Regions from separate parts of the Desulfothermus okinawensis JCM 13304 genome, predicted to be linked through region 2. Evidence: riboswitches for the same ligand, from Rfam matches in the RefSeq annotation. Region 2 holds a riboswitch; each other region holds the start of a gene.
What was found. Region 2 has a riboswitch for cobalamin ahead of ACYQ0O_RS08435 (carbohydrate porin). Riboswitches for the same ligand answer to the same signal wherever they lie in the genome.
Positions count from the first base shown of each region.

Region 1 (3,168 bases), on a different contig from region 2:
AAAAATGCAGCTGCAAATAGGGCGTACACCGGGAGTCTGGCGCCGCAAGACATAAATGGGTTCATGGCTATGGTCATGAGCCTGTCTCTTTCGTTTTCCAGGGTCCTGGTTGCCATAATGGCAGGGACATTACACCCAAAACCAACTAACATTGGAATAAATGCCTTTCCAGGTAGACCAATTGCCCTCATGAGCCTGTCCATAACAAAAGCAGCCCTGGCCATATATCCTGAATCCTCTAAGATAGAAAGGCACAGGAACATAAATCCTATTGGGGGGATAAAGGTTGCAACAGTCTGGATGCCCGCTCCTACTCCATTGGCGAGTATTGTGATAATCCATGCTGGAAAATGGAAATTACTTAGTAAGTGGGATAGACCATCTACGAATACTGTTCCACAGAAAATATCAAAAAAATCAATAAAACATCCTCCAACATTAATAGTAAACATAAAGGTAAGATACATTGCAAATAAAAATATAGGTATTCCCCCATGTTTAGTTGCAGTTGCCACAATCTACAGGGAAGCAGGACCAAGGTGGACAACCTTTATTGTAATATATACAATAATCATTGCCTGGTCAGTATCTACCCTATTTTATCAGCTTGCCACATTTAATAAACACCCTATTTTATCAATTGCATGGATTATTGGAATATGCATATTTTTTATGGCTTTGTTTTATTTTCTCAAAACAAAAGGCGCTGAGATTTTAGAGGTGGAGACATTGAAAAAACAAGTACATATAGGATGTGATGGTTGTAGCAATAGTTCCATATGTCCCATGTCTATTAATGATTAAACAAAAAAGGGGGATAACAGATGAGTGTTAGAAAAGATCTTTTATCTAATTTATGGGACAAAATAATTAAGAAAAAATGGAATTCAAAAAAATATGGTATGATTAACAGCCAGTCAAAAATCAAAATAAAAAGGATAGGATAAATTTAAGAAATTGAATTAGTTCAATAAAAATGTAACAAGAATTGAGGCTGTTATTTAATTAAATCCTTTTGTCAAACTAACTTGACAACAAAAATTAATCTTTGTAAGCATTGATTCAACCAAGCAGAAACAAAAAATTGTTCAGGTGCCGTCAGGCTTAAAAGGGAATCCGGTGAAACTCCGGAACCGGCCCGCGGCTGTGATAAGGGGACGAAAGCTGCATAAGGCCACTTCTCCTGCCACCTTTTCAAGTGAAGGACTTGCTATTTGCTAGTAGCAGTGTGTGAAGGTCAAGAATTTTGGGCTTCGCCTATGTCCTTGCTAAAAAAGGTGGCGGGGGAGGGAAGGCGCAGCGAGTAGGATGATCCTTTGAGTCAGAAGACCTGCCTGAGCAAGGATATTTTTAAGGTCCTTCGGGGCAAGGGACTTAAAAATATAAGTCTTTGGGGATAAAAACGGGAAATCCCTGAAGTCCTAATTGGTAGGATTTCAGGGATTTTTTTATTTTCAGGGAAAGTTTAAGGATGATTATAAGGTCATTTTTGATTGGAATAATATTTACTCTATCAATTTTCGCGGTAAAATCTGCCATGGGGTTATATTATATAAAAAATAACAAGAGGCATTATTATACAATGCTGGGAACTACTGTAGCTATCTATTTTTCTATCTTTTATTTATCTTATCTTATTATAAAATACGTTGATATAACAAGTATATTTCCTCTATTTGAAAGATTTTTAAAATCAGGAATGTCCATCCATCTAATAATGGCACTTGGCATGATATATTGGGGGATTAATATACTTTGTAAGGAAATAAAAAATACAAAGGCCTATTTATTTTTATTAATACCATGTCCCCTTTGTATGATAGTTATATTCTTAACTTTATCTTTTTTATTTAAATTTATTGGTAAGTATAATATCAAATATCTTATTAGTTTTTATTTTATATTTTTAGCTATTCAAATTTTTACCCTTATATTATTGGATATATTAACTAGATGGTACAGGAAAGTATCATTTATAAATTTTCTAGGATATACACTTATTTTTATAGGAATATATTTTTTATTGGTTTATTTACTTGCACCACAAATTGGACAACTCACTAATATCTATCGTCTATCAATGCATTCTAATTTAAGCCATAAATTTAGTCTAAAAGATATGTATATCATAATAAGCTCACTTATTATAATATTATTTGGCTATTTTCATAAAAGGAATTTAATAAAATGAATATAAACTCTATTTTACAAACTATTATATATGTTATCTCATCTTCCCTGATGCTTCCTGTAATGATTTTGTTGGTAATATTAGGTATTTATATTTTGTATGTTTCAGGTAATTTTTTATCTGAATTTGTCGAACGAAAAAGAAAAGTAAAATCATTAAATATTGATATATTATTAAATGATATAGACAGTAAAAAAGAATTATCTGATCAATATCTTGATAAATTTACCTTTAATGTGAAAAATTATGTGCTTAAATTAAATAATATAATAAAAAATAAAAATGGATTCCTTGATATAACAGTTGAAAATCTATTGCAACATACAGAATTAAATATGATTTCAGAACTAAACAGAATAAAAATGATAGTTAGAATAGGTCCAAGTCTTGGACTCATGGGCACTCTTATTCCAATGGGAACAGGTCTTAGTTCACTTAGCTCAGGGGACATTACCCGGTTATCTTCAAGTTTAATTATTGCCTTTACCACAACAGTTGTTGGGCTTGCCCTGGGAGTTATTGCTTACTTTTACTCTATTATCAAGGAAAGATGGATTAAAGAAGATATCATGTATATAGAGGTAATCACAGAGGCCTTTATGAGGATTGTATTAAAATGAAATTCTTAAAAACAAGGAGATATCAATTTTCTAATATTGACGATGATCCCTTATCTGGAGTTGCAAACCTCTTTGATCTTGGTCTAGTATTTATTGTAAGTCTTCTTTTAGCTCTTTTAAGCGTTTATCATTTAACAGATTTTTTTAATAAAGACACAGAAATAACCATAATAAAAAAAGATAACCATGTGAAAATGGAGATAATTACAAAAAAGGGAAAGGTTATAAAGGCATATAAGGTTACAAAAAAAATAGGTCAGGGAGAAGGGGAAAAACTTGGCACAGCATACAGGCTTAAAGATGGTAGAATTATCTATATCCCAGAAAACCAATAAAATTATTTTCTCACTCTTTATT
Region 1 covers NZ_BAAIEW010000017.1:46,612-49,779, forward strand. The annotation lists gene ACYQ0O_RS07945 (nucleoside recognition domain-containing protein) at 1-263, opposite strand, end outside; gene ACYQ0O_RS07950 (hypothetical protein) at 190-804, shown strand; gene ACYQ0O_RS07955 (hypothetical protein) at 825-947, shown strand; cobalamin riboswitch at 1,074-1,352, shown strand; gene ACYQ0O_RS07960 (DUF2162 family putative transporter) at 1,472-2,191, shown strand; gene ACYQ0O_RS07965 (MotA/TolQ/ExbB proton channel family protein) at 2,188-2,811, shown strand; gene ACYQ0O_RS07970 (DUF2149 domain-containing protein) at 2,808-3,146, shown strand; gene ACYQ0O_RS07975 (cobaltochelatase subunit CobN) at 3,088-3,168, shown strand, end outside.
Region 1: linked by a shared signal. The riboswitch ahead of ACYQ0O_RS07960 (DUF2162 family putative transporter) and the one ahead of ACYQ0O_RS08435 (carbohydrate porin) in region 2 are both predicted to bind cobalamin.

Region 2 (3,168 bases):
CCCATATCATCAAATGCATCTAAATCATGGGTTATTTCTGGATCTAATAGATGACATACAAGATATATTTCATCGGTTTTTAAAGGATCCTTTGGTGAATCTGAGTGTATAAATACCTCAACTACCCTTTTATCTAAAGATACAATCTTTTCTGCAACTTTTTTTAAAATTTCCAAGCTTTTCATATAACTCCCCTTAAATACTGGTTGCAGTATCCATTTTATTTTGTTCCTCTATAGCCCCTTCAATACAATTGATTAAATCTTCTTTTTTGGCCATATTTGAATCATAAAGTGCAATCTGCAAATTGATTGCCCTTTGCACTATGGGTTTTGTAATGTCAAAAAATCCTTTTAGAGATAAAATAGCATTTGGGATGTCCCCCCTATGGGCAAAACAAAGGCCTAAATAAAGGGACACAAAATTGCTTTTAACTCCCCTTTTTTTTAATTCCAAAAATTCCTTCATGGAATTTTTTATATCCCCTAGTTTGTAATAACAATAGGCCAATTTTTGCCTTGCAACTAAATTATCTGATCTTTCCTCAACCATTTTAAGATATATATCCCTGGCATCTTCATATTTACCCTGTGACAAATATTCGTCTGCCTTTTTTGCATCTTTGTTTGTAAAGGAAGAAGCCCTAGATGGTTTAGTTGAAAATCGCTGTCTAAAGGCAAATAAAAAATCCCGCCTGCTTAGATAGGTCTTTTTCATAAAAATCCTCTTATTATTAAAGTATTCGCCCAAGTTTATCAAAATGACAAACTTGGGCTAATGTCACTCAAATATCCGACATCAAGAATTTTTGGGATTTTATACACTAAGGATGCCTATGACAAGGGGTAATTGATAAAAAATTTTGCTATTTGTTGACAAAGCATATGGATATGAGATAAAAAAGCTGCATCAGGTGCCGTTAGGCTTAAAAGGGAATCCGGTGCAAATCCGGAACCGGCCCGCGGCTGTGATAAGGGGACGAAAGCTGCAAAAGGCCACTTTCTTCCCCGCCACCTTTTTAAGCAAGGACATAGGTGAAGCCAAAAGTTTTTGACCTTCACAAACTGCTACTTGCAAAGAGCAGGTCCTTCACTTGAAAAGGTGGCGGGGCGGGAGGGAAGGCGCAGCAAGTAGGATGATCCTTAGAGTCAGAAGACCTGCCTGAGTAAAATTTAAAATATTGCCCTCGGGACATGGGGCTATATTTTAAATTGGGGATAAAAAAGGGAAATCCCTGAGATTTTTTAATCTCAGGGATTTTTTTATTAAAAAATACTTGATACTTAAAAAATAATAATATATCCTACATACACTTTTTTAAAAAATAACACAAAAAATGCAAAAGGAGGATTTATGGTATCAAAAAAAATCTTATTCATGGCCTTAGTCTTTCTTGTATCCACCACATTTAAGAGTTATGTCCATGCCTATGACATTACAAAAGAACTCTCATTAGATGTGTCCATATCTGGGGCATATCAGTATATGGACTATGATTCTAATAACACTGACGATAGTCTGGGAAGGGGCAGTGTATCATCAGACATTGGTTTTAATTTCCATCCCACGGACATAGACGAGTTGCAGCTCACCTTTAGTTTTGCAGCAGGAAATAGTTTACATAATAATTCTCCATTTATGTTCTCATCCTATGCAGAAGACCTTGAAGACGATGTAAAGGACATTAATGGAAGGAGTAGGGACTATCTATTGGAGGCATGGTATAAACATACCTTTAACATATCCCAAGATATATCTCTGTCAGGTACTTTTGGGATAATTGACTCCACTGCATACTTGGATGCAAATGAATTTGCCAACGACCAGGCAACTCAATTTATGAATGAGGTATTTGTAAACAATCCCCTATTAAATTTACCTTCTTACGATATTGGAGGAGTAGTTGAGCTATCCATTAAGAACTTTTATATAAAGGCCCTTGGAATGAGCACAAAGACAGATAAATGGGAGACACCAGATGAGGACGATACAAAATCCTATAATTACTATGGGGCAGAAATAGGATACAATCTAAACACGCCCCTGGGCCAAGGCAATTACAGGTTAACGGGATATGAAACCACTGAAGAATTTCAAGGATGGAAGGGTTCAGAAGAAAGATATCAGGGAATTGGAGTATCAATAGATCAAAAATTAGGAGACATATTTGGAGTATTTTTCAGATTTGGATGGCAGGACGACGATGCAATAGTTGATTTTGATACCATGTATTCAGGTGGAATCAATATAAACGGTAAACTATGGGGAAGAGAGGATGATGAAATAGGTGTTGGATATGCATATCTAGACGGTGCTGACAAGGCAGACGTGGACAACACCCAGGCAGTGGAAGGATATATAAAATTCAAGGTAACTGACTACAGTCATCTGTCACTGGATATCCAATATATGGATGATAACTACAAACACAATATAGATGATACTGATGGTTTCATATACGGGGTCAGGTATGTAGTAGAGTTTTAGCAAGCCCAAAGCACTCTTTATTCTATAGGACCTGGATTCGCAGTTTGAAAAATAATCCTCCCTTATGGCGAATTCAGGTCTCTTTTTATTTCCTATTTCTTTTTCAAAATAATTCTGCAATCAGCAACGCTAATACCCATATTCTCATCATGGACAATAAGGGGATTTATATCCAACTCCTGGATCTCTGGATGATTTACCATCAAATGGGATATCTTCATTATAGCTTTTTCTAAACCATCTATGTCTTTTCTCTTATCCCCCCTAAATCCTTCAAGGAGTTTATATGCCCTTATACCTTGGACCATTCTCCTAATATCTCCTCTAGATAGGGGGGCTATTCTAAAGGACACATCTTTAAAAACCTCAACAAAAACCCCTCCAAAGCCAAACATAACAAGGGGACCAAATCTTGGATATCTTGTTGCACCAACTATACATTCTATACCCCTTGGAGCCATTTTTTGTACAAGTACACCATGAATCTTTGCATCTTTTTTATACTCATACGCATTTTTCACTATTTTATTAAAACCCTCTCTTATTTCCTTTTCTGTGGAAAGATTGACAAGGACTCCTCTGGCATCTGATTTGTGGAGTATATCAGGGGATACTATCTTTAGGACCACAGGAGAGCCTATCTTTCTGGCAATGTCTGCAGCCTCATCTTCAGTTGTTGCA
Region 2 covers NZ_BAAIEW010000019.1:19,627-22,794, forward strand. The annotation lists gene ACYQ0O_RS08425 (hypothetical protein) at 1-185, opposite strand, end outside; gene ACYQ0O_RS08430 (tetratricopeptide repeat protein) at 196-717, opposite strand; cobalamin riboswitch at 895-1,179, shown strand; gene ACYQ0O_RS08435 (carbohydrate porin) at 1,354-2,487, shown strand; gene ACYQ0O_RS08440 (acetate--CoA ligase family protein) at 2,580-3,168, opposite strand, start outside.

Region 3 (3,168 bases), on a different contig from region 2:
CCGAGGCTTTAGACCATTTTCTTTGACGAATTGTATGTATTCTTTGGAGATTTTTTGTCCCCCATCACTATTTAATAGTATTTTGTTTATGTCGTAGAGATTCATATTTACTATGGATTCTACATCTTCTTTACTAGATTTTCCTTGTTGTAAGGTAATTCCTATATGGACATGGATATTTTTTAATAATTCAATGGTACTTAGTTCAACATGATCAATTACTATTTGCTTGTGAAGCGCATTATAATTACTTAAGATTTCCAAAGTTTTTTTGGTAATCTCGTATTTGTTGTTTCTCGGTGTATGAATCCCAATTCTTTTATTCTCTGGCAAATAGTTTATGCACCAATCTAGTTGTTCAATAAATATCTTTTCTTGGTCTTGGTCGTATCCATCTAGACCTATTTCTCCTATACCAAGACATTTAGGATCTTTCATGCTATTTTCTAGGGCCTTTTTTATTTCAGTGGGTAGATTCTGTTTGTCCTTCAATTCCCTGCAAATAGTCCTGGGATGTATTCCCACTTTATAAAAAAAAGGAGAATTGACTTTAGATATATTCCTTGTGATTTTTGCTAAATAGTCCCAGTATTGGGCATATTGGGATATATCTTTGATTTTATCATTATACGCCCAAACAATACCTCCAATATTGTTGGAATAGTACTTTTGGGGGAAATCTCTGTCTCTTTTTATCAAGATATCCCCATGCATATGGGAGTCAATTGCAACTATCATCTCATCCCTCCATTATAGTTGATGGGGAATTCTAAAATCCAATTAAGAATATTGTCAAATCATAATATTTAAATAAAACTATTGACTATTTGAAAATGAAAAATTATTAGCCATTTTGTGGTGCCCAAATTATGGGCTTAAAAGGGAAGCCAGTGAAAATCTGGCACGGTCCCGGCCGCTGTGACAGGGGACGAAAGCTGCAGATGGCCACTTCCCCGCCACCTTTTTAAGCAAGGACGTAGGTGAAGACAAAAGTTTTTGACCTTCACACACTGCTACTAGCAAATAGCAGGTCCTTCACTTGAAAAGGTGGCGGGGTGGGAAGGAGCAGTGAGTAGGATGATCCTGGAGTCAGAAGACCTGCCACAATAATTTTTTTTCATAATCTGCCAGGGACAGATTAGCCTTTAAGGGTGAAGAAAACTCGGGTGCAACCCTTTAACTGGATTTGTGTCCAGTTAAAGGGTTTTTTTATTTTTAATTATCTTTTAAAAGGAGGTAGCTGGCATGAGGTTTTTAAGGGTTTTATTTGTAGCAATTATTTTATCAACATTGATCCTGGGCAGGGGAATGGCTATGCAAAATCAAAAATCAAAAACTGCAATCGTGGTTGCAGCATTTGGTACCACGTATCCCAAAGCGCTAAAGTCTCTTATCAATGTAAAGGAGGCAATAGAGAAGGACTTTCCCTCTGTTGAGGTGAAAATGGCATTTACTTCAAATATTATAAGAAAAATCTGGCATAAAAGGCAGAACGATCCTAAATGGAAAAATAGAAAGGATATCCCAAGTGATATACTCCATGTAAAGGGTCCCCTTGCAACCATTGCTGATTTGCAAGATGAGGGATATAGGACAATTATTGTTCAGCCAACTCATTTCTACGCAGGTGAAGAGTTTATGGACCTAAGTTCATATATAAATGGACTAAATTCCATTAAGACACTAAAGAAAAAATATATGCCCTTTGAAAAATTGGTTATTGGACGTCCAATAACAGGTATGTGGGGTCCAAAACACGACTATATTGAAGATATTGAAAAGACAGCAAAGGCCCTTAAGGATGATGTTATGTATGCGAAGAAAAAACACGCGGCCCTGGTATATATGGGACATGGAAATGAATTTTTCTCAACAGGTATCTATGCTCAGCTTCAAAAAAAGATGAGACAGATGTATCCTGGGGTAAAGATATTCATTGGTACAGTTGAAGGATTTCCTACTTTAGAGGATGTGGTATCTGGACTGGTCCACTGCAAGGTAAAGAGGGTGGTGCTAAAGCCACTTATGATGGTGGCAGGTGACCATGCAAATAATGACATGGCAGGAAATGATAAAGATTCCTGGAAATCTGTGATTAAATCCAAAGGGATTAAAGTCTATCCAGTAATAAAAGGCCTGGGCGAGAATCCCGAGATAGTAAAAATAATTGTAGAACATGTAAGGCAAGCAGCAAAAGATAATGGGATTGATTTAGATTAAAGAATAGAGGGGAGATTTTACTCCCCTCTATTCTTTAGAAACATGCTTCCGTTACATAGAATTTGGGTCCTGGTATTCTGATTGCCTGTCCAATTACGCAGTTTTTTTCAAAAAATAATGGTAGTCCCTTGAGAAATCCAAGAAATTTTTCTTTTGCCTCTACTCCATCCACTACCATAAACGTACTTTTACCATTGCTTGCCACATAGGTTATGTGCTTTCCATCTTTAGAAAAATAGGGAAAATCAGTCCATGTATATGTTTTGCCCTCCACACCATCTAGTACTATAAAATACTTCTTATTTTTCACAGCAATGTATGCCAGGTGTTTCCCATCATTAGAGAATTTAGGACGCCTTACAAAGTCGTAGCCTTTACCTTCTTTTCCATCCAGTACAATAAACCACCTTTTTCCCTTTCTGGCCCTATAGGCTACATGTTTTCCATCACTGGATACCACTGGTAGGCCTACTGAGTCATAAAATTTTTGAGGTTTATTATTTATAAAAACAGCTCCTTTTTTTTCTCTAACCCCCATATAAAAAAGCTCACTTCCCTTTGAAAAGAAGTAAACTCCAATTTGATCCAATTTAGGTCCTTGTTTTCCATCTAACACAATAAACATTTTTTTGTCTTCATAACCCATGAAGGCAATGTTTTTACCATTATATGAAAATATGGGGGTCCCAACAAATTGATAGGCTTTAGATTCTTTTCCGTCTATAACTGCAAAAAAATCCCTATTAATCCTTCCAACAAAGGCAATGTGTTTTGAATCAGCACTAAACACTATGTCTTTTACTTCATCATAAGAAGAACCTCCAACTATTTTTCCGTCCATGACAACACTGTATTTGTCTTTTATTTTAACAGCATAGGCAATGTGTCTGGAATCTGGGCTGAAATGGGGCTTTAAAACAAGGTCATATTCTTTAAGTTCCTGGTTGT
Region 3 covers NZ_BAAIEW010000003.1:25,104-28,271, forward strand. The annotation lists gene ACYQ0O_RS01900 (TatD family hydrolase) at 1-738, opposite strand, end outside; cobalamin riboswitch at 840-1,120, shown strand; gene ACYQ0O_RS01905 (sirohydrochlorin cobaltochelatase) at 1,246-2,220, shown strand; gene ACYQ0O_RS01910 (TolB-like translocation protein) at 2,255-3,168, opposite strand, start outside.
Region 3: linked by a shared signal. The riboswitch ahead of ACYQ0O_RS01905 (sirohydrochlorin cobaltochelatase) and the one ahead of ACYQ0O_RS08435 (carbohydrate porin) in region 2 are both predicted to bind cobalamin.

Region 4 (3,168 bases), on a different contig from region 2:
TAGATCCTTATCTGTTTCCTCATCCTTTCTCTCCAATAGATAAGTTATGTTTCCATAGGGTTTTATTTGAAAAGGAAGATCAAACATTTTTCCAATATACAAAGCCAGGCTTCCCTCAATCCCCTGAATCTTTGCCTGTCCATGATTTTCGTAAGTTACTACTCCATTTATATAATCTGATTTAGTCTCTATTTTGTCCTTAAAATAAGTGTAAAAATATCCAAAGGATGCATCCAAAAACTCAAATGATGTGTCCACACCACCTTCTGCAGTCCAGCTCCTCTCTGGATCTAGATCTGGATTACCCCTATAATGTGTTCCCCATACATAATAATCTGAAGACAGTTGCTGGGCACTGGGCATTCTATATCCTTGTCCATAGTTTGCCCTTAATTTTATATTGTCAGTAAGTAGATATACTGCTCCTATGGTTGGGCAAAGATGTGTTTTGTCTTTATCCTTACCCTCTCCTTTTTCAATTTCTACCTTATATTTGTCGTATCTGGCTCCACCTGATAAAATAAGGCTATTATCTAGTAACTTTATTTTTGCCAGGACAAACCCTGCAGGATTTTTGTACTTTGTCTCTTTTGGTGAATAAGAGGATTCAATTTTGTAATAAACCCAATCAAAACCAGTGGTAAGAGTGTATTTGTCCAGGTCTAGGGTAATCTGTGCCTGTGCGCCTCTATGCTTTGTGTATTGAATAGACGGGGTACCATCATCCCAACCATCTGGATTACTAAAAATAGGATCCACCCATTTATTTTTATCATACCCTTGAAAGTATCTTACTTTCCAGAAAATGGGCAGAGATGGAAGTGTTCCTTCATATATAAAATCAGCAGAACTAAGTGACTTATCAGAATAATCGTCTAAATCATTTTTACTTAAATATGAAGGAGAACCTGCCCTGTCTGTATCGAATTTTGTATAAATAACCCCAATTCTATTTCCTGGCAAAAACTCATATCCCACATTAAAGGAATAGTCTTCTTTTTTATCATACCCCGTATTCTTATATTTTACATTATCTGCTGTGTCATAATCATCCATCTTACCCCTGCTGTATGCAAATGAATAATCAAAGTTCTTGATTTTTCCAGAAGAGCCCACTGTGCCATCCTGGTAATTAAAGCTACCAAGGGTTCCTTCTAAAAATGCATGGGGTTTTCCTTTTCCCCTTTTTGTTATTACATTTATAACACCACCAATACCTGCTGAGCCATATTGTACTGCCCCTGGTCCCCTGATTATTTCAATTCTCTCAATATTTTTTGTTAAGATCTTTGCAACATTTCCTGTTCCAGCACGGCGTCCATCCAAAAGGATCAGAACATGCCCAAGTAAATCATTTCCATGTGTATCTGTCCTAAAACCCCTGATCCCTACTGACGTGAGAGTACCAGGATACTCCCTAATTGTGCCTATCCCTTTTTCAGCAAGAAGCTCCCCTAAATCTTTAGCAGATGATGCCTCTATCTCTTTTTGTCCAATAACCTCAACATTCATAGGGGTATCTTTTATAGATTCTTTGTATCTACTTGCAGTTACCACCACTGTATCCAGAGAATATTTACCTTGCTGTGCAAATGAATTTTGTGAAACAGTAAAGATTAAAATACCAACAAGAAAAATCCATTTTTTCATTTTTACTTACCTCCTACCCCAAGTTTGCCAAAACCTGGGTAAAATAAATTTTGTTAACCATATAATCTCATTTCTTTGCCAGTAAACTTGATTCCCATGTCCCTTCCAATTTCAACAAATCTGAGAAAAATTCTTTTCATGCCTTTGGTGGTCATCTGCCACCACGCCCTCATTATGTCTTCTTCACTCCCTGGAGAATGGGCAATTTCTATTAAGTCTGCATCCTTAAAAACCTTCTTTAACTCATTTTTTACCTGGTCTAAATCCAATCTCTCTGTGTCTGTCCTTACATAACAAATAACTCCTGTCTTCATAACCATTCCTCCTTTTTCTGGTTTTTAAATAAAAAAATCCCTGAAATCCTAATTAGTTAAGGACTTCAGGGATTTCCCGTTTTTATCCCCAAAGACTTTTGTCTTAAGCCCCTTGCCCCGAAGGAACTTAAAAATCTCATTGTTCAGGCAGGTCTTCTGACTCAAAGGATCATCCTACTCGCTGCGCCTTCCCTCTCCCCGCCACCTTTTTAAGCAAGGACATAGGTGAAGCCAAAAGTTTTTGACCTTCACATACTGCTACTTGCAAATAGCAAGTCCTTCACTTGAAAAGGTGGCGGGGGAAAGTGGCCTTTTGCAACTTTCGTCCCCTTATCACAGCCGCGGGCCGGTTCCGGAATCTCACCGGATTCCCTTTTAAGCTTAAATGGCACCTGAACAATTTTTAATTGCTAATTTTATTTACTGCCTTTTCAAAGATCATGGACAAAAGTTTTAGTCCTTTAATCGCCCTTGGAGCGGGACGATTAAAAAAATCTGAATTTACCACGAACACATTTGAGTATTTAACTGCATCAATCTCTTTATATTTTTCCCAGAGACTTTTCAGTCTATTTAAATTTGAAGCAGAATGGACCATTGAAGTTATTATGATAATATCTGGATTTAGTCCAATTACCTGTTCAACGGATATTCTGGGATAACCATGAAAACTCCCAAAGATGTTTTTACCTCCAGCTATCTTTATCAAATTATCTATTAATGTATTCCTTCCAACTGTCACCATGGGATCTATTCCTATTTGAAAAAAGACCTTTGGTGGATATTTAAACAATTTTCCCTTTTGTGTGATACTATCTACTTCTTTTCTTAATCTGTCCACCGTTGATTTGGCCTTTTTTTCGCATCCTACTAGTTTTCCCAGAACAAGCATGGTGGAAAATAAAGAGTGAATATCCCTTGGATCTACTACAAAGACCTTTATGCCAATATTCCTTAATTTTAAGACTATGTGCCTTGGATTCCCATCTTTAGTTGCCAGAATTAGATCTGGTTTTAGAGATAATATCTTTTCAATGCTTGGATAAATATATGACCCTACCTTTGGTAATCTTTTTACCTCTTGTGGATAATTACTAAACTGTGTTACACCAACTACCCTATCTCCAGCACCAATTGCAAAGAGACACTCTGTTATACTGGGAGCAAGGGATACTATTCTTTTTGGATAAAAGGGTAGTTTTAT
Region 4 covers NZ_BAAIEW010000017.1:55,837-59,004, reverse strand. The annotation lists gene ACYQ0O_RS07995 (TonB-dependent receptor plug domain-containing protein) at 1-1,650, opposite strand, end outside; gene ACYQ0O_RS07990 (hypothetical protein) at 1,704-1,964, opposite strand; cobalamin riboswitch at 2,094-2,375, opposite strand; gene ACYQ0O_RS07985 (ABC transporter substrate-binding protein) at 2,368-3,168, opposite strand, start outside.
Region 4: linked by a shared signal. The riboswitch ahead of ACYQ0O_RS07990 (hypothetical protein) and the one ahead of ACYQ0O_RS08435 (carbohydrate porin) in region 2 are both predicted to bind cobalamin.